2 regions of the Ureibacillus sp. 179-F W5.1 NHS genome follow, and region 2 is predicted to be linked to the other one. Evidence: riboswitches for the same ligand, from Rfam matches in the RefSeq annotation. Region 2 holds a riboswitch; the other holds the start of a gene.
What was found. A riboswitch is a leader RNA that binds a small molecule or an ion and turns the genes downstream of it on or off. The one in region 2 is predicted to bind glycine.

Region 1 (16,240 bases), on a different contig from region 2:
AATGACCAAACGCCTCGCCATAACCTTTTGAAGTTAAATAGTCACGAGCAACTGCGTCAGCTTGAATACCAGTCATACCTGGTCCAACTTTTTCTAATGCTAGAAGCTGTGATTCTAAAACCGTTTGATACATTTCCTTTAGTTTATCTGACGGTTGACCAACTGAAATTGTACGCGTGATATCTGAAACGTATCCATTGTAAATCGCACCGAAATCAAGTGTGACGAAATCACCCTTTTCAATGACCTTCTCTGTTGCTACACCATGGGGTAATGCGCTGCGCACACCACTAGCAACAATTGTGTCAAAAGATGATGCAGTTGCGCCTTGTTTTCGCATGAAAAATTCTAATTCATTCGATACTTCAAGCTCAGTTACACCTGGCTTAATGAATTCTAATATATGGGAAAAAGCATTGTCAGCAATTTCACATGCAACCTTAATAATATTAATCTCTTGTTCAGTCTTAATCAAGCGAATTTTTTCAATTAACCCAGAAAGCGGTATTAATTCAGCGTTTATTAGGGATTTATAAGTTTCAAACATCCCGTAAGTCATCGTATCTTTCTCAAAACCTAACGTTTTAATACCCATTTTTTCTACTTGTGTAGCTACTTCTTTATAAAGAACACTTTCATGTTGTACGATTCGGAAATGCTGGACTTGATTTTTTGCTTGTTCTGTATAACGGAAGTCTGTTATAAAAACTGCATCATCTTTTGTCACAATGGCTACTCCAGAAGTGCCGGTAAAACCTGTCATATAACGACGATTGTAGTCGTTTGTAATTAATAAACCATCCACATTATTTTCTACTAATGCTTTACGTAATTTCTCTAATTTTATCATCCCATTTTCCTCCCTTTATTGTTCTAGAAACTTTCTAAGTGCTAATTGATAACCAAAAGTTCCTAGACCACAAATTTGACCAACACATTCTGCAGCAAGTTTTGACTCATGACGAAACGATTCCCGTTTATGTATATTCGAAATGTGCACTTCAATGACAGGCACATTTACGGCTGCAATTGCATCTCGAAGAGCGATACTTGTATGGGTATAAGCTCCCGGATTAAACACAATGCCATCCACATTTCCGTCCTCCGCTTCATGAATCCAATCAATTAATTCCCCTTCATGGTTCGATTGCCGAAAATCAATTGTAGCATTGAATTGCGTCGCAAGATTTTGACATTTCAGCTTAACATCATCCAATGTTTCACTGCCATAAATCTCCGGTTCACGCTTCCCTAATCGATTTAAATTCGGTCCATTTAAGATTAATACCTTCATCGACATTCTCCTCTTTTAACGGAAATTACCACTTTTATTTTATCATAGTGTCTTTATACGGCAACTTATTTCGTTCATTTTCAGCTTTATAATGAAACATAGCCGTTTCAAAAACAAATCGGGCCGTAATGATAAGTGTCACCATAAATGGAATTGATAATTTTTTAAAGGATGAAAGTTCTGCAGGTAAATCAAAAATAATCCACTCACAAATAAGGGCAAAAATTGCACCAATGATCAGAGAAGAGAAAAAAGGTGGAACCATTTGAACGAATTGCATGATGAAATAAAAAATTAAAATAATACAAAAGATGACAATGATTAAAATAAGCCATTGAACGGTCCAATGACTTTCCGTTAATATATCTAACCTTGTTGTATAGCCAACTGGACTCCATTTGATGAAATGAAAAAGGGATAATAATTTCAATGTTAGAGCAAGTAATAATGAAGCAAATAGACTTGTGAAAATTGCCAAATAAACCATATGAACACCTCTTTTTTTCTCCTTAGTTTCCCCCATTCACAAAATTCGTATGCGTAAAACATAGTGCTTTTGGGAAAAATTTAGTACAATAAATGATACTAGTTTTAAAAATTGAGAGAGTGGTGTAGAAGTTTGAGTAATGAAGCACCGGTTTATGGTGGGCAAGCCCTTTTAGAAGGCGTCATGTTCGGCGGGAAAGAACATACTGTAACAGCAATCCGTCGTAATGACGATAGTATTGAATATTATTATGCTAAAAAACCAAAGAAACCTTTGTTCCAAAAGTTAAAAAAAATCCCCTTTGTTCGAGGTGTAATTGCTCTTATTGAATCATCCGGTTTAGGTGCAAAGCATCTACAATTTTCAAGTGATCGATATGACATTAATCCGGGAGAAGAAGAAGAAAACGAACCAGAAACATCGAAATTGCAAATGATATTAGGTGTTGCTGTTGTTGGTGTCATTTCCTTTTTATTTGGTAAATTTGTTTTTACATTAGTTCCAGTCTTTATTGCAGAATTATTTTCACCTTGGATATCGGGTAAGTTTCCTCAAATTTTTTTGGAAACCCTTTTTAAACTAATTTTACTTTTAGGCTATTTATACATAGTATCGATGACTCCGATCATTAAGCGGGTTTTTCAATATCACGGTGCGGAACATAAAGTGATCAACTGTTATGAATCAGGTTTAGAGTTGACAGTAGAAAATGTTCAAAAGCAATCACGACTCCATTACCGGTGCGGATCAAGTTTTATTTTATTTACCGTCATTATCGGAATGTTCGTGTACTTTTTCTTCCCTACCGATCCATTATGGTTACGGGTCGTAGTTCGTATTTTATTAATTCCAGTTGTACTCGGGATATCCTTTGAAGTGCTTCAAGCAACGAATGCAGTAAGAGGTATTCCAGTATTAAAATACCTCGGTTACCCTGGATTATGGCTTCAATTATTAACTACAAAGGAGCCAAAGGATGAAATGGTCGAGGTTGCTATTGCTTCATTTAAAAAATTACATGAAGTCGAGAAAAACCCGGAATTGGCTATGGAATTGCATCACGATTAATCGAATATAGACATCTGTTAATTAACCTTGCAAAAGTTATCTTTTGCAAGGTTTTTATGATGAAAGAAGTTAACGTGAAACAATCAAGGACCTATTTACATTTTTCGACAAATCCGATACCATTTTCATAATACATAATGAGGAGTTTTGTAAAATGGAATTAGATATCGTGAAAGTATTCGTTCTCTCCTTCTTTGGTTTTGTCGGCGCATTTATTAATGCCACTGTAGGCGGTGGTGGTTTAATTACTTTACCTGCCCTTCTATCTGTTGGTCTTCCCCCATCCGCTGCGATTGCAACGAACAAATTAGCTGCCTCGATGGGCAATTTAACTAGCTCTTTAACATTTTTTAAAGCTGGTAAAATTGATATGAAGCTAATCGGCCCCATTTTACCCCTCATCTTCATTTTTTCTATGATTGGAGCTTGGACTGTCCATTTAATGGATTCCGAACTATTAAGACCTTTAATTATCGTTATGCTCATTGTCGTATTAATTTACACGTTAGCAAAGAAAAATTGGGGACAATTAGCAGAAAGAAAACCGTTAAAGTGGAAACGGGGTATTCTCTTTTTTTCTAGCCTTGTACTATTAGCATTTTATGATGGATTTTTTGGCCCTGGGACAGGTTCTTTCATTATTTTTGTCTTTTTGATTATGGGGTTTGATTTTTTAGAAGCGGCTGGAAATGCAAAAGTATTAAATTTTATGAGTAATATAGCCGCACTCATTATGTTTTTAATTTTAGGAGAGGTTGTTTTTACGTATGGAATCATCATGGGGTTATCGATGATCGTCGGCGCCTTCTTCGGAACGAAATTCGCTTTAAAGAAAGGGACAAGTTTTGTTCGAATGTTATTCATTGTCATGACGATTGTTTTAATAATGAAAAATATTTATGATTATTTTCAAGCATAATTGTTGATATAAAAAACCGGAAACAAAACTCTTGACGTTTTGCTTCCGGTTATTTTATTTTACGCTATTTTTTATAGTCCACATTTCAACTGGGCACCACAGCTTGTACATGTGTTACAACCACCTAATTCTTCTACTGTTCCTTGACGACAAACAGGACAAGTATTCCCTACTTCGGAACCGATTGTAACGTTTGTAGTAGTAAGAGGGGCAATTGTATCCACTAATACAACGGGTTGTTTTTCAACGACTTTCTCTTCCAATACTTCATCAAAGGCTAATTGCTCATCATGGGATGATTCTGCTTTTAATGTAAGTACTTGTGAATCACGGCTACCATCTACGTAAACCGTTCCACCTTTTGCTCCACCTTTGTATAGACGTTCGTACACTTTTTGTACTTGCTCTACTGTGTAGCCTTTTGGTGCGTTTACTGTTTTAGAAATCGATGAATCTACCCAACGTTGGATAACACATTGTACATCCGCATGGGCTTCAGGCGTTAACTCCATCGATGAAATAAACCAATGTGGTAAATTGTTTTCATCTGCTTCTGGATGATTATTTAAATAATCTTGCACAATTTCAGCTTTTACTTCAATGAACTTACCAAGACGACCAGAACGGTAGTAAGTGAAGGAGAAGTATGGTTCTAATCCCGTTGCAACCCCAACCATCGTACCAGTAGATCCTGTTGGAGCAACCGTTAATAAGTGGGAATTACGAATACCATTTTCAAGCACTCCTTGTCGAACATGTTCAGGCATTTTCTTCATATAACCAGTGTTAATGAAGGCTTCTCTTAAACGTTTCGTTTCTTCTTCTGTTTCACCTTGTAAGAATGGGAAGCTACCACGTTCTTTACCAAGTTCGATAGATGTTTCATAAGCTGTTACAGCAATCGTTTCAAAGATTTTATCTACTAATTCATTGCCTTCAGGAGAGCCATACTCTTTTTCACAATAAATTAATAAATCGGCAAGACCCATTACTCCAAGACCTACTCGACGTTCACCTAACGCTTGTTTACGGTTTGGTTCTAAGAAGTAAGGTGTCGCATTAATGACGTTATCTTGCATACGTACTCCGATACGAACGGTTTCCCGTAGTGCATCGTAATTAACTGTTTTTGTTTCTATATTGGCAAATTGAGCTAAATTGACAGCAGCTAAATTACATACTGAGTATGGTGCAAGGGGTTGTTCTCCACATGGGTTTGTTGCAACCACTTTTTGACCATAGGCACGAGCGTTCGTCATGTCGTTCGCATTATCGATAAAGAAAATACCCGGTTCCGCAGCATATGTAGCACAAATATTAATTAAGTTCCACAGTTCTCGAGCTTTAATTGTTCGATAAGTACGAACTCCGTAACCCATTGCTTCCCATTCACGTACGTCCCCTACTTCATGCCATTTTTCGTTGTAAATAGCCATTTCTTCTGGAGTGTAGTTCGCAACATCTGGGAATCGTAATTCATAATCAGCGTCATGTTCAACTGCTTCCATGAATTCTTTTGTTAAAGTAACCGAAATATTAGCACCTGTTAAAAATTCCGGATTATGAACGCTATAAGTTCCACCATCACGTAATTTACTTTCTGCTTCTTTTATAATCGCTTCGTTGAAACCGCCAAGACCAGGAATTGCTTTATAGTTTACAATACCTTGGTACATCGCTTCCTCTTGTTGTGTTAAAGGTTTGAATTTCAACTTTTCCTTTGCTAATGAAGCAATTAACTCATCTTCTGTATTTTCAATTAAGTAACGAAGAATACGTGGGTTTTGCATTTTTGAAATAATGAATTCCACAATATCTGGATGCCAATCGGCTAACATAATCATTTGCGCCCCACGACGGCTACCACCTTGCTCTACAAGATGCGTAAGCTTAGCAATATCATCAAGCCACGATACGGATCCGCTTGATTTACCGTTTACACCTCGGGCTAATGTGTTACGTGGACGTAATGTTGAACCATTTGTACCAACGCCACCACCACGGCTCATAATTTCCATTACTTGTTTTCGATGATCACTAATACCTTCACGACTATCTGGTACGAAAGGCATTACGTAACAGTTAAAGAATGTAACATCTGTTTGAGAACCTGCTCCATACAATACACGACCAGCAGGAATAAATTTTAATGAAGCAAGCTGTTCATAAAACTTTTCAAACCATTTTTGTTTATTTTCTTCTGTTTCTTCAACAGCAGCTAATCCAGTCGCATTGCGTTTTGCAATTTGTTCGTAATAAATTTCAAGAGGCTTTTCAATTACGTCTAAGGAACGCACAATGATGCCTGTTTCTTGTTCAATTGGATTGTCTAATACATGGCGGTATTCTTCTTCAATTAATATTTCAGCTTTTTTTGCTTCCACATCGATTGAACGAATGAACCCTAATCCGCGCGCAGGAAACTTTGGATCTTCTTTAATAGTTAATACAACAAAATCTCCAGGCTTTAACGTTTTCTTTTCCGTATCCTTAAAGGAATAACGGTCAATCATAACCAATCTTGATACTCCCTTATGCGTAATATGCATGTCCGGTGTGATTGGATGTACTTGTGGGAAATTCTTGATGTCTTCATTTAGTTGTTCTACGAGGATGGTTGCATGCGTTTCACTTAACATTACCATCTGCCAGCCTCCCTTAATAAAATCTAGTGTTGTTTACATTGATAGAGACATACAACATATTGTATGCGAATAATATAAACAACACTAGATGTAGTTAATATTTATTTACTAGAAAAGATTACCTCATAACAAATATTGTTGCAAGGGGTTGATTTTTTTAAAAGTTGCCTGAACCCTTTAAATTCAATAGTTTAAACTCTATAAAAAAATTTTTCCGAAAAGAGAAACATACGTTCCTCTTTTATTTTTTGAAGTTCCACTCATCATTTAAATATTTTTTTTGTTCAAGTTCTTTCACATATTGCTTTTGTTTGTCCGATAATTCGTAAGGTACTAATTCAATGTCTAGTGCTTGCTCAAAACCTTTTTTAAACGCTTCTACACATTGTGGAATCGTAATTTGTTTATCTGTTAATTGATTAATGGCTACGGCCTTTTGAGGGAGTTTTTCACGCATTTTTTCTTTCATTTCTGGTGAAGAAAATTTAAAGAGGGATAACAATTTTTCTTCATCAAGATCTAATAATATAGCCCCGTGTTGTAAAATGACACCTTTTTGACGTGTTTGGGCACTACCTGCTACCTTTTTCCCTTCTACGACAAGTTCATACCAGCTTGGTGCATCAAAGCATACAGCACTTTTTGGTTTTTTTAAATCAGCCAGTTTTTCTTCTGTATCAGGAACACTAAAGTAAGCATCTAACCCTAAGTTTTGGAAGCCTAGTAATAAGCCTTCACTAAGTACCCGGTAAGCTTCTGTTACCCCTGCAGGCATTTCGGGGTATTGTTCAGTAACGATAATACTATAAGTCAGTTCACTTTCATGTAAAACGGCTCGTCCACCAGTAGGACGTCGAACAAAGCCAAGATTTTGCGCCTTTACAGCATCAAAATCAACATCCTTCTTCGCACTTTGGAAATAACCGATTGATAGAGTTGCTGGATTCCATTCATAAAATCTAATGACAGGAGGAATTTCTCCTTCACTATGGAAATCTAGTAAAGCTTCATCCAATGCCATATTATAAGAAGGACTGCATGGACCTGAATTAATAAAATACCATTTTGATTTCAAACCTATCATCTCCTCACACATAACTATCATTTTAACAAACTCATTGGACTATCGCTACTTTCTCTTTTATAATGGAATATGTAGAAAGAAAGGAGAAAGAAAGCAGTGACTGTACTTTATACAATTGCTATCATACTAGGCCTTATCATCGTATATGTTCTAGTCAATACACTGCGTTTAAAGAAAGCAGTGTCAAACTTAAATCAAGATCAATTTATCCAAGGCTATCGAAAAGCTCAACTAATCGATGTACGGGAAGCAAAAGAATTTGAAGCAGGTCATATTTTAGGTGCTCGTAATATTCCATCAACACAATTACGTCAACGTTATAAAGAAATCCGACCTGATTTACCAGTATATTTATACTGCCAAAACTCCGGACGTAGCGCCCGTGCTGCTTTATTTTTAAAGAAAAAAGGATATAACCAACTTTATCAGCTTCAAGGCGGTTTCAAAACTTGGACTGGTAAAATTAAAACAAAAGCTTAACCAATAATGAAAGGGGACATGCTCAAGCCATTGAGCTGTCCCCTTTCAAACGTTATAGAATGTCACTTGCACACCACGACAAAAAGTGTAGAGAGCCATTAAAATGACTCGATCTACACTAATTAGATTTTAAGCTTCTACTTTTGTATAACGAAGAATTGGAGTACGTGCCGCACGCGTTTCATCTAAACGGCTAATTACCGTTGTATGAGGTGCTTCTTGTACTAGGGAAGGATTTTCTTCCGTTTCCTTCGCAATTTGAATCATCGCATCGCAAAATGCATCTAACGTTTCCTTCGATTCTGTTTCCGTCGGTTCAATCATCATTCCCTCTTCCACATTTAATGGGAAGTAGATTGTTGGTGGATGGTATCCAAAGTCAAGGAGACGTTTCGCTATATCTAATGTGCGAACACCTAGTTTCTTTTGGCGACGTCCAGATAAGACGAATTCATGTTTACAATGACGGTTGTACGGTAGATCGAAATATGGTTCTAAACGACGCATCATATAATTCGCATTTAATACGGCATATTCAGTCACAGCCTTTAAGCCGTCTGGACCCATTGTACGAATATACGTATAAGCACGAACATTTATACCAAAGTTACCGTAATACGGTTTCACACGACCAATAGATTGTGGTCGATTATAATCGAAATGGAATGTTCCATCTTCTTTTTTCACTAGCACAGGTTTTGGTAAGAACGGAATTAAGTCCGCTTTTACGCCGACAGGACCAGATCCTGGTCCACCGCCGCCATGGGGACCTGTAAATGTTTTATGAAGGTTTAAATGGACACAGTCAAAGCCCATATCCCCTGGGCGAGCTTTACTCATAACAGCGTTTAAGTTAGCACCATCATAGTACACTTTCCCACCAACACCATGGATAATTTCCGCCATTTCAATAATGTTTTCTTCAAACAACCCTAATGTATTTGGGTTTGTTAACATTAAAGCTGCTGTATCTTCCCCAACGACACGACGTAAATCCTCTAAATCTACTAAACCATCTTCATTGGACTTAACCGTAATCGTTTCGAATCCAGCTACTGTTGCAGATGCAGGGTTCGTACCGTGGGCAGAGTCAGGAACAATGACTTTATTACGATGTCCTTCTCCGTTTGCTTCATGGAAAGCACGAATCATCATAAGCGCCGTCCATTCACCATGGGCACCGGCAGCAGGTTGTAACGTAACTTCGTCCATACCTGTAATTTCTACTAATGAAGTTTGAAGATCATAAAGTAATTCCATTGCCCCTTGAACTGTTGATTCGTCTTGTAGTGGGTGAATGTTCGCAAAACCTGAAAGTCTCGCAACATTTTCGTTTATTTTCGGATTATATTTCATCGTACAAGAACCTAATGGATAAAATCCGGAATCAACCCCGTGGTTACGGCGAGATAATGCTGTATAGTGACGCATTATATCAAGCTCTGAAACTTCTGGTAATTCAGGAGCTTCATCACGAACATAGCCTTCTGGTAATAATTCTTCTAAATCCACTTCAGGAACATCTAACTCTGGTAAACTATAGCCAACTCGGCCTTCCTTCGATAATTCAAAAATGAGTGATTGATTTTCGTTATGCATTGTAAGCCCCCATTTCTGCAACTAATGCGTCAATTTCTTCTTTTGTACGTAATTCTGTGACAGCAAGTAAAACATGGTTTTCCAACTCTGGATAAACACGACCTAAATCAAAACCACCAATAATCCCTTTTTCTAAAAGGTATTGATTGATTTCCGAAACCGGTTTCTTTGTTTTCACTACGATTTCGTTAAAATGAGCACCTTGGAATGGAATCGTAAATCCAGCTGCTTCAAAGGCATTTTTCGCATAGCGAGTTTTGACAATATTTTGTTTTGCCATTTCTTTCACACCCTTTTTACCAAGGGCAGTCATCGCTACAGAAGCTGCAAGGGCAAGTAACGCTTGGTTAGAACAAATATTAGACGTTGCTTTTTCGCGACGAATATGTTGTTCACGGGCTTGTAATGTTAATACATAACCACGGCGTCCGTCCTGATCCACCGTTTCTCCTACTAGACGACCTGGAACTTTACGCATCAGCTTCGTTGTCGTTGCAAAGTAACCACAATACGGACCGCCAAAACTTTCAGGAATACCGAATACTTGTGCATCTCCTACCGTAATATCTGCACCAAGTTTACCTGGAGGAGTTAAAACGCCTAAAGCAAGCGGGTTACTGGAAACGATAAATAATCCTTTTGCTTCATGGACTAATTCACCCATTGTTTTCAGATCTTCAATTTGACCAAAGAAATTTGGATATTGAACCATCACAGCAGCAGTATTTTCGTCAATTAATGTTTTTAAAGCATCCATATCCGTCACACCGTCTTTTGTAGGAACTGTGACAATTTCAATCGATTGACCGTAGGCATAAGTTGCTACAACATCTCGGTATTCAGGATGAATCGCATCGGAAACAAGTAATTTTTTTCGTCGAGTATGACCAGCTGCCAGCATCCCTGCTTCCGCTAAAGAAGTTCCCCCGTCATACATCGATGAATTGGCTAAATCCATTCCCGTTAACTCCGCAATCATCGTTTGAAATTCAAAGATTGCTTGAAGCTCCCCTTGCGAAATTTCCGGTTGATAAGGTGTATAAGCTGTATAAAACTCTGAACGAGAAATAACATGGTCAACAATCACCGGTTTGTAGTGATTGTAAATCCCTGCCCCTAAAAAGGAGACATTAGACTCTGTATCTTCATTTTTCGCAGCAAGTTGTTTTAATTCTTTTAATAAGGAAGATTCTGATTTCGCTTCTTTAATATTGTAGTACCCTTTAAAACGAACGCTTTCAGGGATATCTGAAAATAATTCATCAACACTCTCGACACCAATCGTCTCCAGCATTTCTTTTTTGTCTTGTTCCGTCATAGGAAGATAACGATGTTTCATTTTATTAGTAACCCTCTTTTCGATTTATTTTGAACGTTTATAAAAAGGTGTTGCTACCGTTTTTGCTTGTAATCGTTTATTACGAATTTCAATTTCCAATTCTGTATCTAATTGAGCAAATTTTGAGTCAATTAATACTAAACCGATATTTCGTTTCGTTAAAGGAGACTGGGTTCCTGTTGTGACTTCGCCAATTTCTTCACCATCTTTAAACACTTTATAACCGTGGCGAGGAATTCCTTTGTCCATCATTTCAATGCCAATGATTTTTCGTGATAAGCCGTTTTCTTTTTGAGCAACTAACGCTTCTTTGCCGATAAAGTCCGATTCCTTTTGAAGTTTCACTGCAAATCCAATTCCCGCTTCTAAAGGAGAAATGTCTTTCGAAAGTTCTTGACCATATAAAGGTAGGCACGCCTCAAAACGTAACGTATCTCGGGCACCTAAACCAGCGGGAACAACACCCTTTTCTTTTCCAGCTTCTAAAATTGCATTCCAAAGGTTAATAACCGCCGTCGGTTCACCGTAAATCTCAAAGCCGTCCTCTCCTGTGTAACCAGTACGAGAAACTAATACTAAATTTCCAGAAATATTGACATCTTGTTGGAATTTGAAATATTTAATCTCTTTTAAGTCTACTTCTGTTAATGTTTGAAGAACTTCTTCGGCAAGTGGACCTTGTAATGCAATTTGAGCGTAGTCATCAGATTGATTGATGACCGTTACATCCCCAAGGACATGTTGTTGCATCCATTCAAAATCTTTTTCAATATTGGCTGCATTGACACATAATAAATAACGGTTTTCTTCCAATCGATAAACAAGCAGATCGTCAACGACTCCACCAGTTTCATAACACATCGCATTGTACTGGGCGCCACCAATGGCAATTTTTGAAATATCATTTGTTAATAGATTTTGTAAAAACTTGAGCGCATCTTTTCCTTCTACTAAAATCTCACCCATATGGGATACATCGAAAAGGCCCGCGCGATTTCTGACTGCATCATGCTCTTCCTTTATAGAAGAAAATTGTACAGGTAATTCCCAACCGCCAAAATCAATTGTTTTCCCACCGTATTTGGCATATTCATGGAATAACGGTGTTCGTTTTAATTCATTCCCCATTGCATATCCTCCTTAGAGTTTCAACGTTTTTGAACAAAAAAAGACAGACGAATCCCTCATCAATTTGAGGAATCCCCTGTCCTTGCACCTGAAAGTTACACCAAATTCAGTAATAGACAAGTCTACTCTCCTTTGGCTTTCCCCTTTGGTGGCTGTAACAAAAATGAACATATACAGCGCTCTCCAGAGATGCGTCCTGTACGAGTCTTTTTGCCTGAGAGATTCATAGTCCGTGACTACTTGCTCCTTCGGCGACGCTATTCACGTTCTCTCCCCGCACAATCATCCGCCCATATTTCATTATTCAATGTACAAATATGACAACTCTTGGCTATATCCTAACATTGAACGCTATAGAATGGCAATCTTTTTTTAAATTTAATGTAAAAACGAACATTCAACAAACATTCTAATTTATTGTTCACCTTTTAATCGATTCACTTGAAAAGCAATATACTCTACAATTTGACGTAGGGTACGACCTTCCGTCAAGACTCGAATATGACCTGCCGCCCGATAAAACTTTCTTCTCGTCTGATACAACTGTTCCAGCTCTTGTTTTGTGGAACGTTGTACAATTGGACGATTTTTATCATTTTTAATTCGAATATAAATATCTTCAAACGTGGCATCTAAAAAAAAGACGAGCCCTGTATGGCGCATGATTTTCCGATTTTCCTCGTTTATGGCAACTCCTCCACCTGTCGATATAATACATGCTTCATCTCGAAAATTACGAAGGAACTCGGTTTCCAACGCTCGAAAATGCGCCTCACCATATTTTTCAAATATTTCTGGAATCGACATCCCCTGTTGTCGAACTATTTCATGATCCATGTCATAATACGGCATTCTTAAAAAATAGCTTAATCTTCGACCGATAGCGCTTTTCCCACATCCCATGAAGCCTACTAAGTATATTTTTCGCATGCTATCACCTTCTTTACAACCAAAAATCTGTCTACTACTTACTACCAATTTTCTCTAGTAGGTTTATCGTAGCATGAACATTGGCTAATTCCAACGAATTATATGTTTTTATTTGTGATTCATATGAAATACAATAATAAGTTATAAAGGAAGTAGTGACAAAAAGTAACATGATAGCTAACGCGAAAGTACCACCTCTGTCATTGGTAATTTTTTTGAACAAAGAAGGTTCTCTCCTTTACTACACTATCCTGAAATTCAACATATATTGTCAAAAAATCTCCTTGAATTCTAAACTGAACCTTTTGAATACCGATTAATAACGGTACATAACCTTTATCATTTGTTTTTAGTCTTATTACATCACCGTATCGGTCGATTTGCTTTCGATCTACTGAATCTACATAAGCAATTTCAATTAGCTCTGATTTCTCTTTAACAGTTATCTCATCTACATTTGAAAATAACTGTTGAACATCTTGCACAAATAATTCCCACGTTACATCATCATCGGTTAATAACGAATGATTCATTTGATTTAACCATGAAACAACCATCATAAGGATAGCTGCTAATAAAATGAACACGACAAATTGAAATAATGCTTCTAGTAAAGTAAACCCTTTATTATTTAATAAATTTCTTCTTTTCGCCCGATACATTTTATCTTTTCATCATCCCCATTACGATATGTTACACAAATTTTTTGGCCGTCGTATGTCCAATGGTAATCGATTTGTTCAATTGTTTTCTTGCCACTTTTTAATGATTCCGTTTGAAGTCTTTTCGCCACTTCCAATGCCGTTTCAGAAGCGTGTAATTCTAATTTTTGGTTATATAAAGTTTCTTTTAAATGGTAAGTAAAAGGAATAAGAGTACCGGCAAGGATGAATAGAATGACGGCAGTTAGTAAAGTTTCAGCGAAGGATATTCCTTTATTATTTAGCATCAACTATCCTCATCCGTCCTTTTTGTATATTTACTATTAATTGTCTTTCTCCAAAGGGGGTATAAAAAATAATTTTGCCAAAATTCACTACTTCACCATTAGGATAAATCACTATATTTTTAAGATTACTATATATGTTTAATTGAACAATTGATGGAAAGGACCTCTCAAAAATTTTTTTACCATCAAGGCTGTAGTAGGCTTTATACGTATTATTATCACTAAACAATACATTGATTGTTTTCTTTTCCTCTATCGCAAGGGCTTGCATCCGTTGAATATCCAACTGAACTTGGTTAAAAAATTGCTCAACAGCCTGTTTTTCTGAGATGGTATACGTTACTTTATAAACAATAGAACTTACAACAATTACAATGAATAGGACCAATAACATTTCAATTAAACTAAATCCTTGATCGTTTTTCATATGTTTCATCAAGAGCATTTATTCAATTCGCTATTCTCCTTTCACTACAACTTTCCCATCGCTTTGTATTTGGATTTCTGCTCCATTCGGACAGGAAGTTTCACCTTCATTTATATAATCCTTCTCGACTAATTCACTTAAAGTAGGAATGTCATGGTAATCAATTTTGTATGCTTCAACTTGTCCTTGAACCATTTTGACAAAGGCATCGCACCCCTTTTGATCTATTGAAGAAAAATGTTTTGTTACATTTGGAATTGTAATCAATATTAAAATGGAAATAATTAACAAAACTATAAGCATCTCTATAAGAGTAAACCCGTCTTGTCTTTTTAAAATCAAAACCATCACTCCTTTTAAATCAATTCAATTAATTCATACATTGGTAATAAAATACTTAAATAGGCAGCGATAATACATACTGCAATAAGGATGAAAAAACATGGTTGTACAATAGCAATAATGAATTGAATGTTCGTTTGCAGTTTTTCTTCCAATAAATCACAGTAAATGAGCAATTCTCGACCTAAATAACCGCTTTTTTCTCCGTGTTTTATAAATTCTTCAAACTTCGGTGAGAACCAAGCTAATATAGAGACTGCATTTGATAGTAATTCACCATAGATGACTTGTCTTTCTAGCTCCCTCGCTACATAAGCAATCGTTTGATTTAATTGTTGATTTTGTAAAATGTCTAATGCTTGTTGTAGTGAAATACCACTAACAAGTAGTTCTCCTAGGGTTTTCGATATTCGTATCGTTAATTGCAACTTGAAAAAGTAATTTACAACTGGAAGTTTTAATAAAATATTGATTCGTTCGGATATTGCTTTCCTTTTTAAATGAACGAAGAATATTAGAAAAAGGATGAAACAACTGGAGGAAATAATAAAGAGTATATCTGGGAGATGGAGAAAAAGATTTGAAATACTAACCATTCCGCTTACTTCCTTTGATCGAGAACGAATGATTTCCGTAATACTTGGTAAAAAATACGTACGGAAAGCGATAAAGATCATCATGAGAACAACGGATAAAAATATTGGATAGCTTAACAGTTTCACTACTTTTTTCCTCATTTGATATGTAAATTCTAACTGCTTCGAAACTGTTTTTAATACTTCAGCAATGTTTCCACTTTCTTCAGCAATTTGAAGGGTAATCAAGTAATGATTCGGTATGGGAAAACTTTTTAATATGTCGATAACTTTCCCACCATTTTTTAGTTTTTCATAGATTATTGCCCTCCAATAAACTAAATTTTCTACATGGTAAGGAAGTAACATATCAATGGAGTCGGCAAATGTGTAACCTTCATTCAGCAACGTACTTAACCGATTTAAAAATGCAGGTAGTTGTTTGACTTTCTTCTTTTTTGAGGGAAGATAAGGATACTCCTTTAATTTAAGTAGTAACGGTTGCATGCCTATCCTTCACCTCATAGGAAGCTAATTGGTGGGATAACTTCTCATGTTTAGGTAATTGATACTTGTCACCCCGCATAACCGCTGCTATCGCCTCAACTAAATGACAATCACTTAAAATTTCATATAACGCTTTCCTTTCCTCTGTTCCTATTTCCACCAAACATTGAGCAACAATTCCAATAAGAGCTTGTCTAATTTCTTCAATCGATATATTTAAATCTAACAATCGATATATGCAATTAACTGTATCCTTCGCATGAATGGTACTTAATACTAAATGGCCCGTTAACGAAGCTTCAATTGCAATCTTTGCGGTTTCCTGATCACGAATTTCTCCAATCATGATGACGTCCGGTGAGTGACGTAATATTGCTTTTAAACCGGCTGCATAGGTTACCCCTGCCCTTTCATTTACTTGAATTTGCAATAAATTCGATTGACTATTCTCAACTGGATCTTCTAAA
Region 2 (16,240 bases):
GCTTCTGTACCCTCCATAATAAATGAAGCAAGTCCCGAAAATTGAAAGATTTTTTTCATCGTATTTGAAGGGTTTAAAATGACCGTTTGACCATTTACGGCACTAAGTTCCTTCATACGACCTAAAATCAGCCCAATTCCGGAACTATCCATAAAGTTCAATCTTTCTAAATTCCAAATAATTGTGTTCAAATTTCCTTGTAAAATCGTTTTGGAAATATGCGTGCGAATTTTTTCTGTTTCGTGATGGTCTAATTCACCATATAGCCTGATGACTGCTATATCATTTAAGTGCATGTTAACTTCATAGTTCATTTTGTTAATTCGCCTCCTCTAAGTTCGCTAATTCAACATTTTATTATCAGATTCCTTTTTACTGACAATAGTAGAAGAAATTCGCTGAAACTAGTGAAAATACGACAAAAGGAAAAGTGGATAGATTTATCAAATGATATAAAAAAATGATTGTATTACCAAAATAAGTATGGAAAAAAACTTTCCATTTTAAACATTTGAAAATAGGATTTAAGAAATTATTGTTTTGACCTCCATTAAAAAAGAACATCCTTTGCAAAATCAAAGCATGCTCTTTTTAAAGTCATTATTAATCTTTTTACCTTTCCACTTCATATTTATAAGTATTGAAGTGGATTATATTTACATCAACCTTGACATTTTTTAAAGAGTTATTGTTTAAATAAAAGGTATAAGATTGTTCCAATTTTTTGTATGCCTTTGGGTGTATTCTGTACCATTTTTCACCTATATTCAGTACATCTAATTGATTTTCCACCCCCTTTTGATAGAGGGATATAAATTTTTCTTTTAAGTCTTCCTCAATCAGTTTAATTACCTCATCAATCGGAATATCTTTTAGTTTCTCCAACAAATCGACATTGGCGGAAAGTTCGACAGAAAATTGTGGAGAGTCCGTTCCTTTTTCATAATGAATGTTCATTTTTGAATCTAAGAACTCTACATTTGCTACAAGCTCCTCACCATTTTTTACTTTATAATTTAACGTCACTTTATCTTCAGTTAACCAAGTAAGAAATAGTGCATCATTAAATTCAATTTCTTGTACATATTTTTCATTTTGAAAAACAGAATATCCGTTAAAATAAAGGGCTGTGTAATTTCCTTCAGACATCCAATTCGTATCATCCAGTTTTACGGAAGGTATTTTTGCCATCCCCATCGGCTCATAATAAGTTTTTAAAAACTCCATTAATGTCACTGGCTTAAGTTCATCTCTTGCAGTTTCATAGGCAAATTTTTTAAACAGGATTGTATAAATAGGTGGATAGTTAAATAATGCTTCCACATTTAAAACATCTTCAATCTCCTCTTCTGTTGTCACAATTTGAAGGGTAGAACTAAGGGAACGGTTGCGATTAATTTCTTCTATTACTTCATTAAATTTATGGGTGACAATTTTATCACTTAATACGAGGGCACTTACATGCCCTAAAAACAAATCGTTTTCTGTTTTGTTATATAGTTCACTTATAGCTAAATTCAACGTTTCTCCTTCTGCTCTCCCAACAAAAATAGGTACCTTTTCAGTCGGTCTCGCTCCTTCTTGTTTTGCGACATTGGTGAAATTTAACCCTTGAAGATAAACAATATATTCATTTTTTTCTTGATCGTAATCCATACCAATGGCGACAATATAAGTTAAGTCTTGAATATTTTTCACACCGCCACATCCCGATAAGAACACAACAATGAATAAGAAAAGTGAAAAGAGCATCATTCGTTTCATTCCTTTCCACTCCTCGTAGCATCTTCAGGACTAGTTATAGTTGTTCTGGATTTATAAAATGAGCGTGGAGGTTTTAAAAAAGTTTTTATTCCTTCTTTAAAACTAAATGGTGCCAATGAACTTATATAGGAAACTCCAAAAGAAGTAATGGTTGAAAAATATATTATTGTAAGAATAAATCCTAAAATTGTTCCAAATAGACCGAAGATTGAACTTAGCAGCGTAATAATTAGTCGAAGAACGGCAAACGCAGTACTTAAAGCTGGATTGACGACTGTAAAGGAACAAATATAAGTAATCGCTACAATAACTAACATAGTAGGAGAAGTAAGACCTGCCCGAATCGCTGCGTCCCCTATTATTAAACCTCCCAATACAGTTACACTTTGACCAATAGCCCGGGGAAGTCGAGCACCGGCTTCATTAAATAAATCAAATAAAAATAAGATAAGGAACATTTCGATTCCTGTGGCTAAAGGGATTCCTAAACGGGAAACTGAAATGGTCGCTACTAATAAATAAGGAATTTGTTCGATATTGTAACTAGTAAACGCAACCCATATTCCTGGTAAAAATACGGAAATCAACGCTCCTACCGATCTTAATAACCTTTCCATCGATACAAAAAAATAGTTAAGATAGGAATCTTCTGGCGACTTCGTTTCTAACAGCATTCCTATCGGCGCGAAAGAAACGGTTGGATTTCCATCCACTAAAAGGGCAAATCTCCCTTGATTTAATGCTTGTACTAAAAAATCCGGTCTACCTGTATACGACAACGTAGGAACAAGCGACTTTGGTCTATCCCTAATACAATCTTCAAGCTCATTTATACTTACTAAAATATCTAGCTCTACTTGATTTAACCGCTTTTGTATTTCCTTTAGCACTCTTGGATCAATAATATCTTCCATATACATGAGCGCTACCTTTGTTTTACTTCTTTTTCCAATTGTATATTTTTCGAGACATAAAGTAGATGACTGAATCCTTCTTCTAATTAAAGATATATTCGTTTTTATATCCTCTACAAATCCATCCCTTGGACCCCTTAAAGATGTTTCAAGGGCGGATTCTTCTGGAATACGCTTTGGAAAATCCCCCATTTGCATACTTAAAAGACAATTATCGGCTAGAAATAAAATGTTTCCTTGAAAAAGCAAATCGGACAACTCTTCTTCTGACTTGAAAGAAACGTCCTCTGCGTAAAACAAGGAAATTAACCGGTCCTTTATTAAATCATCTTCATAGATACTCAATTTAGGTAAAATGTTTTTATCCAAATATTGATTATCAACTAAGCTTTCAAAAAACATAAACTCAAAGGTTTTAGACTGAATTTGATGGGTTTTATAAAGGAAATCTTGACTAAACTTAAATTGATTTTTCAAATTTTGTACTTTTTCATTTATTTTGTTGGAACTTGATGTGTTTGTCATGTTGCTCAACTCTTTTCTTCGTTACAAAAATATAAAAGGCTGAAAAAAGTATTTGAAACGTAAAAAATATAAAACAAATCGGGAAGTAGTACTTATATACAAATTCAAAAAAGTGTTGGGATTGAACTTTAATCATCATAACGGCAAATAGAACAATATATAGAACGAGAACAGGTTTGTAATTTAAACGATAATGTCGAGTTTTTGCGAAAAATGTGCATAGGAGATACATATGTAATCCAATGCGAATAACGGCCCCACTTAGCCATTGATATAACGCAAAAAAATCTAAATGGGAAATATACTCACCGATGCTTAATATACGCCATTGTTCATAAGCCGGATAACGAAAATTAACGGATTCCGTTAAGCCGAATTCCATTAATGAAGCCGTAAGAGGACCAAAAATAAGAATGGTAAATATCGTAATAAGTATAAATAAATGTTTGAATTTAATAGGTGCTTGTACATAAGGTTGTAATAAAACGATGACATAAACTTCAAGTAGTGCTGATAGTACATATACACTCCCCTTTAAAATAGGTGAAACACCATCCGTAAAAATCGGAAACAATAAACTTGGATCTTTAGAAGGAGTATTTGTAATTGAGATAAATATTCCAAATATAATTACGAGTGGCAATAATAGACCGCTTGTAATCGACATATTTTTAATCCCTACAAGGGTAACAATACAACAGGCAATGATTAAAAGGACGGTAATCATTAAAAAGGAAGTTTCAGCAAGAAAGTAGGCATTTAACCAGATGACTAAGTCACGAAAAGTTACATAGGTGCTAAAAAATAAATACAACACAACAGGAATGGAAAGAAATATCGAAAAGGTTTTACCCATCCGCTTCTTTATTAATGAAAAGAATCCATCCTGCGGACTGTTGTTTAAAATATAAGTAATAAGTATAAGGAATAGAATACAAATGGGATAGGTGATGATGACACTTACCCAACTATCTCTACCAGCTGCTGAAAGCAAATTAGGAATTAAAATGACATGGTTTAATAAACCTGTCGAAAGGATTAACATTAGCAACAATTGTCTAGGGAGTAACACTTTTGTTAAGCTTTGCATACAATCACCTATTTTTCCTAGGATAGCAGTATTATTCCCTATTCATATGCAAATATTACATCCACACATCATTAACATTAAAAATACTAAATGAAGTTTATTTCGGAAAATCTTCGAAAAAGCAAAAAAGTTAGTAACGTTCTTACTTAACGTTACTAACTTTTAACTTAAGATTATTTTGTAATGACTTCTTTAATTAATGTTGGAGCTTCCACTTTTTCTGGCACAATTTCAATATGTTTGTAAAGTTTCTCCATCACTTCTGAAACATCTTCACTGTTCGAATGAATTGTTACAAGCGACTCTCCTTTTTGAACAGCATCGCCTACTTTTTTATGTAGGACAAGTCCAACAGATAAATCAATTGTTGACTCTTTAGTTGCACGACCTGCACCTAATAACATTGCTGCTACACCGACATCATCTGCTTCAATTTTCGTTACATAGCCCGTTTCCTTTGCAGGTAACTCCATTTGATATTTTGCCTGAGGCAATAGAGAAGGATCGTCAACGACAGAAGCATCTCCCCCTTGAGCAGCGACAAACTTCTTAAACACCTCTAATGCTTGGCCATTAGCGATTACAGTTTGCAGTTGAGTGCGAGCTTCTTCAATACTATTAGCTTTTCCGCCTAATACGACCATTTGGGATCCTAATGTATAGCACAATTCCATTAAATCTTCAGGACCGTTACCTTTTAATGTATCAATGGCTTCTTTTACTTCTAATGCATTTCCGATGGCAAAACCTAATGGTTGACTCATATCAGAAATAATCGCCATTGTATTACGACCAACGCTATTGCCAATTTGCACCATTGCATGGGCTAAACTTTTCGCATCTTCAAACGTTTTCATAAATGCACCTTCGCCTGTTTTCACGTCTAAAACAATGGCATCTGCACCAGCTGCAATTTTTTTAGACATGATCGAACTTGCGATTAATGGGATGCTTGGTACCGTACCTGTCACATCACGCAATGCATATAACTTTTTATCGGCAGGAGTTAAGTTTCCACTTTGACCGATAACAGCAGTTCCAATGTCATTTACTTGTTTCATAAATTGTTCATTGGAAAGCTCTACATGAAATCCTTTTATTGACTCCAACTTATCGATTGTTCCGCCAGTATGGCCAAGGCCGCGACCACTCATTTTGGCAACAGGAACACCACATGCAGCAACCATTGCTGCTAAAGATAACGTAGTCGTATCCCCTACTCCACCTGTTGAATGTTTATCAACTTTTATTCCTTCAATCCCGGATAAATCGATTTGGTCACCTGATTCAACCATTGCCATCGTTAAATCAGCCCGTTCCCGATCATTCATATCTTGGAAATAAATAGCCATCATTAAACTACTTACTTGGTAATCTGGAATTGATCCATCTGTATAACCTTGTACGAAAAAACGAATTTCTTCGGTTGTTAATTCTTCACCATTACGTTTTTTCTCAATAACATCAACCATTCTCATGTGGAGAACCTCCTACTTTAAATTCGTTAAGAAACTTGAACCAAATTGTGGTGCTTTTACATTAAAGTTTTCAGCTATCGTTGCTGCGATATCTGCGAAAGTTTCACGAAGAGGTATTTCATCCCCTTGTTCAAATCTTGGCGAATATACTAATAATGGCACATACTCTCGCGTATGATCTGTTCCAGGGAAAGTCGGATCATTCCCGTGATCCGCTGTAATGATTAATAAATCGTCTTCTTTCATTTCATTAAAAACTTCCGGTAATCGACGATCAAATTCCTCTAAAGCGTTTCCATATCCAATTGGATCTCGGCGATGACCGTAATTCGCATCAAAGTCAACTAAATTTAAGAAGCTAATGCCATGGAAATCTTTTTTAACAACGTCAATGAATTTATCCATTCCATCTGTATTATCTTTTGTACGAATTGCCTCTGTAACGCCTTCACCATTATATATGTCAGAAATTTTCCCAATAGCAATCACGTCAAATCCTGAGTCCTTTAATTCATTCATTGTTGTGCGACCAAAAGGTTTTAACGCATAATCATGACGATTGGCTGTACGGGTAAAGTTCCCTGGTGTTCCAACGAACGGACGAGCAATAACTCGACCGACTAAAAATTCTGGATCTAAAGTAAGCTCTCTTGCGATTTCGCAAATTTTGTATAGTTCCTCTAATGGAATAATGTCTTCATGGGCTGCAATTTGTAAAACAGGATCTGCCGATGTATAAACGATCATGGCACCTGTTTCCATATGATCCGGTCCTAGCTCATCAATAATTCCTGTACCACTAGCCGGTTTATTGCCAATCACTTTTCGACCTGTTTTCATTTCCAATTGTTCAATAAGTTCCTTAGGGAAGCCTTCTGGATAAACTTTAAATGGTTTATCAATGTTTAAACCCATAATTTCCCAATGTCCTGTCATCGTATCTTTCCCGACAGATGCCTCTTGCATCATCCCAAAATACGCTTTTGGTTGTTCTACTTTTTTAATACCTTTTATTTCACGAATATTTGATAGTCCTAATGATTCCATATTGGGCATTGTTAATCCATTCATTTTATCAGCAATATGCCCTAATGTATCAGCACCAGTGTCTCCAAAACGGTCGGCATCAGGTGCTTCTCCGATTCCAACTGAATCCATTACGATTACATGTATTTTTTTAAACGGTTTCATAAATGTGTCCTCCTCTTCCATTTTCTATATTAAACAAAGGTCAGACATCTTACAAATAATTTTATATGTAATATTTGTCATCCTTTAGTGAAACTTTTATTTTAACCGTTCATATTCCGTTCCAAATCCTTTATGCCCTTGGATGGAATTGTTTATATACTTCCGAAAGTCGCGTTTTACTTATATGGGTATAGATTTGAGTTGTTGATATATCCGCATGTCCTAACATTTCTTGAACCGCACGAAGATCAGCACCATTTTCAATTAAATGGGTTGCAAAACTATGTCTTAACGTATGGGGTGTTATTTCCTTTTCAATATGGGCATTTTTAGCATGCTCCTTTAATAATTTCCAACAACCTTGTCGTGTTAAACGTTTTCCCCGCTGATTTATGAAAAAAGCATCCGTTTTCGGATATTTCCCTTGTAATTTGGAACGGGCATTTTGCAAATAACGATCTAAAGTGTTAATGGCACTTTTCCCCAGTGGGACAATTCGCTCTTTTCCGCCTTTACCAAAAACACGAACAAAGCCCATCGTTAAATGGACATCGTCTAAATTTAAACCGATTAGTTCACTAATACGCATACCTGTTCCATATAAAAGTTCCAACATTGCAATATCCCTTACGCCTTGAGGCTTTTCCGGGTTAGGTGCTGATATTAATGCATCAATTTCATCGATGGATAGTACTTTCGGAAGCTTTTGTTCAATTTGGGGCATTTCTAAATGAACTGTCGGATCAGTATCGGTCATTTTTTCTCGTAATAAAAATTGATGGAAAGAACGGATAGATGAAATATGTCTCGCTACCGTTCTTGCTGAAATACCTTCGCTTCTTAATGTCTCTAAATGTATTAATATATGGGATCGGTTAATATCTTTTAATGATTGTATAGCTTGTACTTTATATATATGCTCTATATAACTCTCAAGATCACGCCGATATGAAGATAATGTATTTGCAGATAGTTGTCGTTCAACTTGTAAAAAATGGAGATAATCTAATATCGCTTCTTTAGCTTCTTTCATTGTTCATCACCTATCCTTCTTATTCCTACTATAGATTTTTTCGAATTTGTCTACAAGTATAGAAGATACTTAATAGAAAAGGATGTACATCCGTCATAAACGAAATGTACATCCTTTTTCATTGTTCTTCATTTTGTCCATGACATCTGTGGCAAATACCATGGAATGTTAATCGATGATCTTTAATAATAAAGTTCCAACGTTTTTCAACAATAGCCTCGACATCTTCTAATAAATCTTCTTGGATTTCATCTACCGCACCACATTCAATACATACTAAATGATGGTGGAAGTGTTTTGCACCTTCTTGTCGAAGATCGTAACGAGATACGCCATCGCCAAAGTTAATTTTGTCAACAATTTTCAATTCAGTTAATAATTCTAATGTCCGATAAACAGTAGCTAAACCAATTTCAGGTGCTTTATCTTTTACTAATAAGTAAACATCTTCAGCACTTAAATGGTCTTCCTCATGTTCTAATAGCACTGCAACTGTCGCTTCACGCTGTGGCGTCAGTTTATAGCCAGCACTATGCAATTGCTTTTTTATACGGTCAATACGGCTTTCCATAAGACGCCCTCCTAAACTCATTCTATTATACCAAATGAGTAAAAGCTATTACAAGAGAGGGATGAATTATAAAATGTAAGAAATTGCAACAATCTCCCCTACGCAAATAATGATTAACGTAACGATGATTGTAACAAAGAGTCGTTGAGAAAAGAAATGCTTTCGGTTAGGCCCCATTTTCTTCGTTGTATAAACCGAACAAAGGACAAATAATAGTACACAATAAATGAGTTGGAATGGGAACCACCATATACTGTAAACTAACAAGGATTCTTGTTGTGTTAATAGAAACACCGAACTAAATCCAAAAAATGTAATTTTAACAGCCACAACGAATTTTGATAAAACATGTAAATATGGATGGGTTGCAAAGAGCAGGACGAGTACTACCCAAGCAACTAACGGTATAATGGTATTCCAAAAGGAAACATCGGTTAAATCTAAAACCCTCGGATCCACATAACTTATTAATTTCATAGACTTGTCCAAAGAAAACACTTGAAAACAAACAACACCGCTTATAAAACTAATAGCTAAAATAACAGCATATTGAATAAATAATACAGAACGAAACATAAGCATTCTCCTTTCGTTGGTATAGCTTATGCTCGTTCTCTATCAATATACCCTAAAACTAAGTTCAAATTTCAAAGTAATCTATTAAAATTTCGTCAGACATTTTATAATCCGTTGTGATCGTTTGAGATTCCGTAAAAAGGACGATGTTTTCTATTAAAAAATAACCCTATTGATTCATTTTCATCCAAAGTACAGCATAAGCTGTTTTCGCATCATAAATTTGCTGATTGACTACCATTTGTTCCGCTTCTTCAACAGTAACTTCTAAAAGTTCTACAAATTCATCCTCATCTAAGTCCGCTTTTTCTTCTATTTTGTATAAATCTTTTGCAACAAACAAATGAATTACTTCATCAGCAAAGCCGGGAGAAGTGGCAAAGGTTTGCAAATAAATTAGTTCATTACATCCATATCCCGTTTCTTCCTCCAGCTCTCTTCTAGCTGTAACAGCTGGTTCTTCCCCAGGCTCCAACTTCCCTGCTGGAATTTCAACAATCGAACGTTCCAATGCTTTTCGATATTGTTCTACTAAAACTAATTTCCCTTCTTTTGTTATAGCTATAATCGCAACCGCTCCTGGATGGTTCACTATTTCCCTCTTTGATTGCTTTCCATTTGGTAAAGTAACGTCATCTACTTTTAATGAAATCACTTTCCCTTTAAAAATTGGAGTTGAATCAATTGTTTTTTCTTCGAATTTTTTCATTTCAAACGCCCTCACTTGTCCTGTTGATTCATTTCATTGTACCATTAGTGAAAGAATTTGTTTGGGGGAAAGAGGTTAAAACATGAAAAAAAGAAAAGTTGGAAATAGTTCTATTGAAATTTCGGAAATTAGTTTCGGTTGTATGTCTTTACCGACAACGATTCATGAAGCAAAGCCAATTGTAGATAGCGCCCTTGAAAATGGTATTAACTATTTTGATACTGCTGACCTGTATGATAAAGGGGTTAATGAAGAGATTATCGGGGAACTTTTAAAACCCCATCGTCATGATATTATCCTTGCTACAAAGGTCGGTAATCGATGGAATGAGGGGGAAGAAGGTTGGCATTGGGATCCATCCCCTGCAATAATCGAACAAGGTGTAAAAGATAGTTTACGTCGCTTAAAAACGGATTATATTGATATTTATCAATTACACGGCGGAACAATTGATGATCCGTGGGATGATATTATTGAAACCTTTGAAAAACTTAAAAAAGAAGGTTACATTCGAGAATATGGTATTTCCTCTATTAGACCTAATGTATTCAAGCCGTTTTTACAAAAAAGCAATGCTATATCAAACATGATGCAATATAGTATTTTAGATCGTCGTCCTGAAGAATGGTTTGAAGAGATTACAAAAACAGGTGCTTCAGTCGTAACCCGCGGTTCCATTGCAAAAGGTTTACTTACGAAAGAATGGCCAACGAGATTAGAAAAATCAAAGGGTTATCTATCTTATACGAAGGATGAATTGATGGAAGTGTTAACAAATCTTCAAAAGGAATATGAAGACATCCATGCATTAGCATTAGCCTATAATCTTAGTCATCCAGTTATCGCTTCTACAGTGCTTGGCGCTAGTTCTAAAAAGCAATTACTTGATACAATAGCAGCCTATGAGAAAGCCCAATCCATCCAAAATTTATCCATCGTTTCTGAATTAACGAAAAAAGAGGTCTATACGGAGCATCGATGAAGAAATATATTTTTTTAATTGTCGGTATTTTGATAATGTTGTTTTGTATTTCGAGTATGACCTATGAACAACAAACTATTGTACCTACATTGCAAGAAACATTAGAAAACAAACCGTTTTACAATTTATTAAGCAAATTGGAACTAACCTATTGGGACCAAACTATTTCCGTTGAAAGCCGTGGATATTATTATTTTGTGGAATTTTTAATTCGTAAAGGGTTACATTTTGCGGGTTATGGTATCATTGCCATTTTAATTTATCGGATATATCGAAAATTCCAATTTCAACTAGCCGGTATTTGTGCCGTGTTATCGATATTTGTCATTGCTTCATTGGATGAATATCGTCAAACATTTGTAGAAGGTAGAACAGGGATTTTTGATGACGTTCTTTTAGACACATATGGTGCCATCACCTTTGTCATTCTATTTAAGCTATTCAGTGCCTTATATCAAAAAATAAAGCAGAGAAATAGTGTTGAATGATCATATCTCTTTGATCCCTTTTTACTTTCTTTTGAAAAACTATTCTAGAAAATAACAAATTTTTATCATTTTTCATTAGTTCACTGTTCAATCGTATTGAATATTTTTATAAACATTGATAACATTACTAAATGTATACAAAATTGAACTCCACCCTTTTATGGATGTTCTTTTGTTACAAAATTAAATAGCGGTGATTGCTATGGGATGACTATAGCAGGAGCAATTTCTGGAGAGATCGCATCTTTGCGACGCCGAAGGGTTCACAATCTCAGGCAAAAGGACAGAAAAAGTAACAAATAATCGCGAAATAGCGATTTATGATGGTAATTTTGACTTTTTTATTCATGAAAGGCTTCTTTCTTAATAAAAAGTTTATTCTTTTATCTTTTGTTATTTTTAAATGTCGAATGAGATAGGGTATCCTATCTCATTTTTATTTTCCCCTTTGTTACTGTTTGTTTCTGAATGAATAGAGGGATTCAGTTAAAAAGGATATTCCTTTTTAACTGTCCTTAAGAAAAAGTTCATTACAAGAGCAATGCCGCTATAGTTGGGGGCATATGGATGAATCAACAAGAATTAAAACGAGAATTAAAAAACCGGCACGTACAATTAATCGCCATTGGAGGAACGATTGGAACTGGATTATTTTTAGGATCTGGTGCGGCGATTGAAAAAGCAGGTCCGTCTATACTGCTCGTTTATATGATTATCGGAGCAGCCGTCTTTTTCGTTATGCGGGCTCTAGGAGAACTATTATTATCAAATAAAGGCTATCAATCTTTTAACGATTTTGCAGTAGATTATATCGGTCCTTGGGCTGGCTATATAACAGGTTGGACTTATTGGTTCTGTTGGATTATGACAGCAATGGCCGATATTATTGCCGTAGGGGTTTATGTTCGATATTGGTTCGATATACCCCAATGGATTCCGGCTATTATATGTCTCGTATTATTACTTGGATTTAATTTGTTGACTGTTAAACTATTTGGAGAATTAGAATTTTGGTTTGCCTTAATTAAAGTCGTTACAATTATTGCTTTAATCGTTATCGGTATGGTAATGATTGTCACTGGTTTTGAAACAAATAGTGGTACGGTTTCAATCTCAAACTTATGGGAACATGGCGGAGTATTCCCGAATGGCGTTACTGGATTTTTACTTGCCTTTCAAATGGTTCTATTCTCCTTTGTAGGAGTGGAATTAGTAGGTGTTTCTGCAGCGGAAACTTCTAATCCTGTTAAGAATATTCCATCGGCAATAAATAAAATTCCATTACGCATTTTGCTCTTTTATGTTGGAGCTATTTTCGTCATTCTTTGTATTAATCCTTGGACAGAACTGAATGCAGAAAGCAGTCCCTTTGTACAAGTATTTAGTTTAGTCGGTATTCCGATAGCAGCGGGCATTATTAATTTTGTTGTTTTAACATCTGCCGCATCTGCTTGTAATAGTGGGTTATTTTCAACAAGCCGTATTATGTATAACTTAAGTAAAAATAAACAAGGTGCAAAACATTTAAGTAATTTAAATAAACATGCTGTACCAGCAAATGCCCTTTTCATATCATCCGTTGTTTTATCCATTGGGGCATTATTAAGTTATGTCATTCCAGATGCTGCTTTTAGTATCGTCACAACAATTAGTGCCATTTGTTTTATTTGGGTGTGGAGTATCATTTTAATATCCCATATACGTTATAAAAAAACTCGACGGGATTTACATAGAAAGTCTACTTTTAAGGCGCCCTTTACACCCTTTATAAACTATGTAGTATTGGTGCTTTTTGTTTGTATTTTACTTATAATGTTCATGGCTGAAGAAACGAGAACGGCATTATTATTAACACCTCTTTGGTTTATTCTTTTATTTATTTCTTATGCTTTTAGAAAGAAAAAACAATCAAGGGATTATTGAACAAATAGAAAAAAGTAGTATTAGTTATGTTGAACTGAACCCCGAATAGGTCCACTTTTTTTAAAGTGTCCACTATTCGGGATTCAGTTCATGTTTCCTAATACTACTTTTTTCTTTTGAGTATGTAGTTTGAATGGAAAATACCTTCTTTTCGAACGACAACATCGATTAAAACTTCGATCCTTGATCGCCGTATTTCTCAAGTAGCTCTTCAAAAGACATATTTTTCTCCCGTTGCTTTCTTTCAAAGGCTAACCGCGCTTGACGCTCTTCTTCTTTCGCCTGCTCTTCTTCTACTAAATTTTTCTTCGCAGCTTTTAATTTTGCTAATACATCACCGTTTAGTTGGTCTTGTAATGTTAATGTATCTTCACTTTTGGACTTTTTTACCGAAGTGAATGGTTTTTTCTTTTTCGCCATACTATTCACCTACTTACCATTTCGTATTTCCTTTTTAGTTTATCATGAAATTGAAAAAATCTCTTTCATCTAAAACATTCTCCCATTTGTCACGAACTCAAACAAATACTGTTGCGTAGTATAGTAATAAAGATATTTTTCGTACATTGAATACTATCCAATCGTTAGAGCTAATATAAATTTATTTACAATTCATAATAGAACAGTGAATAGCGACAAAAGAAAGAATAATACTACTATTAATGAATCGAGGTGTTTTTAATGAAACGAAAATTCTTTTGGGTTTCAAGTATTATCACCACTATTCTTTCTGCTGCAACTACCGTCTTCGGCTTCGTTGCTTCGAATCGATTGATGTATATTAAAAATAAAGATGCAACGTTTATATATGATCGTGAATTAAAAGCACAACGCTTTGATGAAAAATGGTTCAATCAATGTCCAAAGGATGAATTAAGTATCGATTCTCCTAATGGCTATTCAATAAAGGGCATTTTCTTCCAACCCCTTAACACAAAAAATACGATTATCATCTGTCATGGTGTTACAGAAAACAAAATTAATTCTGTAAAATATGCTCGTATGTTTGAACGACTTGGTTATAATTCCTTCGTATTCGACCATCGACGTCACGGTGATTCTGGGGGAAAAACAACAAGTTATGGCTATTATGAAAAATTTGATATCGCTGCAGTCGTCCAAACGATGAAATCGATTGTTGGTGAAGATGCCATTATTGGCATACATGGAGAGTCGATGGGAGCTGCAAGCATGATCTTATATGCGGGTTTAGTTGAAGACGGAGCAGACTTTTATATAGCGGATTGTGGGTTTTCAAATTTCTCGGAACTTATCTCTTATATATTAAAAAAAGAAACGATTTTACGGACGAAAATCCCCATCCATTTAGCAAACATATTTTTAAAAATGCGTGATGGCTATACATTTAAAAGTATCACGCCGAAGGAAGCAGTTAAAACTATTCAATCCCCGGTATTATTTATCCATAGTCTTGAAGATGATTTTATTTTGCCTTATATGACAGAAGAAATGTATGAAGAAAAAGAAGAACCAAAGATGTTAAAGCTCTTTGAAAAAGGAGCCCACGCCCAATCCTTTAATCAAAATCCCGAAGAATATGAAGAAACGGTATTGGAGTTTTTACAAAAGTACGTTTATGGAAATGTGGAACAAGTTGAAAAAGACATATCCTAAACCTAGATAGACTTCCTAACTACTTCCATTCATAGTGAATAAAAATCTGCTCTTTCTAAAAGAATGGGCAGATTTTGTTTTTGCATGTTATCACGATTACTTTTTTACATACCTACCTTGTATTATCGATTATCATCCGATATATTCCGTATATAAAATATCGAGTCAATCCTAAATATGAACGATAAGATGAACTTGTAAAGGAGGGAAAATGGATGATTGAAAAATTTAATCATTTAATGGACTACATTGAAACACATTTGACGGAAGAGATTTCCGGAGAAGAGATGTCAAAAATTGTAGGTCTATCTGATTATCATTTTAAAAGAATGTTCTCTTATATGGCTGGCATGTCATTAAAAGACTATATAAAAAATAGGAGATTTTCCGTTGCAAATGTTGAATTAATTAACGGAGCAAAGGTGACGGATATTGCCTATAAATATGGTTTTCAATCGATAGAAGGATTTTCAAGAGCCTTCCGTGAATGGAGTGGATTTTTACCTTCAGAAGTAATAAAGAACAAAATTCAAAAATCCTTTCCTAAATTTACATTCGTTATCGATATAAAGGGAGGTATTTCAATGGAATTTAAAATTGAAAAGAAAGAGAAATTCAATATAGTGGGCGTATCAAAAAGGGTACCCATTCAATTCGAAGGCGAAAATAATGCAATCTTAGAACTAGCCCAGTCAATTACCGAACAACAACGAAATGAAATGCATCAATTAGCTGACTTATATCCTCATCAAGTGTTGAATGTATCGTATGATTTTGATGAAGGTTTTTTAGAGGAAAAAGGCTATTTAACCCATATGATCGGATTCGCAACAACAAAAGAAAATCCATTCGATGATTTAGAGCAAATTTCTATCGATGAAAGCCTATGGGCAATTTTCCCAAATCAAGGACCTTTTCCATCTACGTTCCAAGAGACCCATGCAAAAATTTATTCTGAATGGTTACCAACTTCAGGATATGAAGTAGCAAATATTCCAGGGATTTCTTTTATAAAGCATAATAATTCTGCCGAAAATGTATATAGTGAAATATGGATGCCAGTAAAAGAGAAGTAATAGCGAGAAAAAAGAAAATTATTAAATTCATAAAAATTTAGGTAAACCAGTTAGAATCTAACTGGTTTTTAAAATATCAAATAAATTATTTGTTTAACGCCAGATTTATTTCGGTAAAAATACGAATTTACTGTTTCTTATTAGTTTTCTCGACTGATTCATTTTGAAAATTTTAACTAATTAGGATAATTTATGATAAATTAAGAAGAAAGTCGAATCAAAAAGGAGCACTACATTGAAAAAGTTTAAAGGGTTAGCTTTTTTCTGGAAGTTACTTTGGGTTAT

Region 1: another riboswitch for glycine. It lies ahead of gcvT (glycine cleavage system aminomethyltransferase GcvT); the one in region 2 lies ahead of ACH0B5_RS01295 (amino acid permease).

Annotation. Positions count from the first base shown of each region.
Region 1 is NZ_JBIQFG010000011.1:44,827-61,066, forward strand. Features, by position in the region: gene ACH0B5_RS07405 (M24 family metallopeptidase) at 1-850, opposite strand, end outside; gene aroQ (type II 3-dehydroquinate dehydratase) at 866-1,294, opposite strand; gene ACH0B5_RS07415 (hypothetical protein) at 1,329-1,781, opposite strand; gene ACH0B5_RS07420 (DUF1385 domain-containing protein) at 1,914-2,849, shown strand; gene ACH0B5_RS07425 (TSUP family transporter) at 3,004-3,768, shown strand; gene ACH0B5_RS07430 (vitamin B12-dependent ribonucleotide reductase) at 3,840-6,413, opposite strand; gene ACH0B5_RS07435 (lipoate--protein ligase family protein) at 6,655-7,497, opposite strand; gene ACH0B5_RS07440 (rhodanese-like domain-containing protein) at 7,594-7,977, shown strand; gene gcvPB (aminomethyl-transferring glycine dehydrogenase subunit GcvPB) at 8,107-9,576, opposite strand; gene gcvPA (aminomethyl-transferring glycine dehydrogenase subunit GcvPA) at 9,569-10,915, opposite strand; gene gcvT (glycine cleavage system aminomethyltransferase GcvT) at 10,940-12,043, opposite strand; glycine riboswitch at 12,236-12,329, opposite strand; gene ACH0B5_RS07460 (shikimate kinase) at 12,458-12,973, opposite strand; gene comGF (competence type IV pilus minor pilin ComGF) at 13,174-13,635, opposite strand; gene ACH0B5_RS07470 (hypothetical protein) at 13,605-13,922, opposite strand; gene ACH0B5_RS07475 (prepilin-type N-terminal cleavage/methylation domain-containing protein) at 13,912-14,349, opposite strand; gene comGC (competence type IV pilus major pilin ComGC) at 14,380-14,688, opposite strand; gene comGB (competence type IV pilus assembly protein ComGB) at 14,706-15,773, opposite strand; gene comGA (competence type IV pilus ATPase ComGA) at 15,754-16,240, opposite strand, start outside.
Region 2 is NZ_JBIQFG010000002.1:313-16,552, reverse strand. Features, by position in the region: gene ACH0B5_RS01355 (STAS domain-containing protein) at 1-314, opposite strand, end outside; gene ACH0B5_RS01350 (Ger(x)C family spore germination protein) at 613-1,764, opposite strand; gene ACH0B5_RS01345 (spore germination protein) at 1,761-3,203, opposite strand; gene ACH0B5_RS01340 (GerAB/ArcD/ProY family transporter) at 3,169-4,293, opposite strand; gene ACH0B5_RS01335 (pyrimidine-nucleoside phosphorylase) at 4,467-5,771, opposite strand; gene deoB (phosphopentomutase) at 5,784-6,962, opposite strand; gene xerD (site-specific tyrosine recombinase XerD) at 7,093-7,995, opposite strand; gene fur (ferric iron uptake transcriptional regulator) at 8,114-8,566, opposite strand; gene ACH0B5_RS01315 (hypothetical protein) at 8,633-9,142, opposite strand; gene ACH0B5_RS01310 (NUDIX domain-containing protein) at 9,312-9,851, opposite strand; gene ACH0B5_RS01305 (aldo/keto reductase) at 9,934-10,833, shown strand; gene ACH0B5_RS01300 (VanZ family protein) at 10,830-11,321, shown strand; glycine riboswitch at 11,541-11,618, shown strand; gene ACH0B5_RS01295 (amino acid permease) at 11,889-13,244, shown strand; gene ACH0B5_RS01290 (YqkE family protein) at 13,413-13,664, opposite strand; gene ACH0B5_RS01285 (alpha/beta hydrolase) at 13,926-14,879, shown strand; gene ACH0B5_RS01280 (AraC family transcriptional regulator) at 15,095-15,955, shown strand.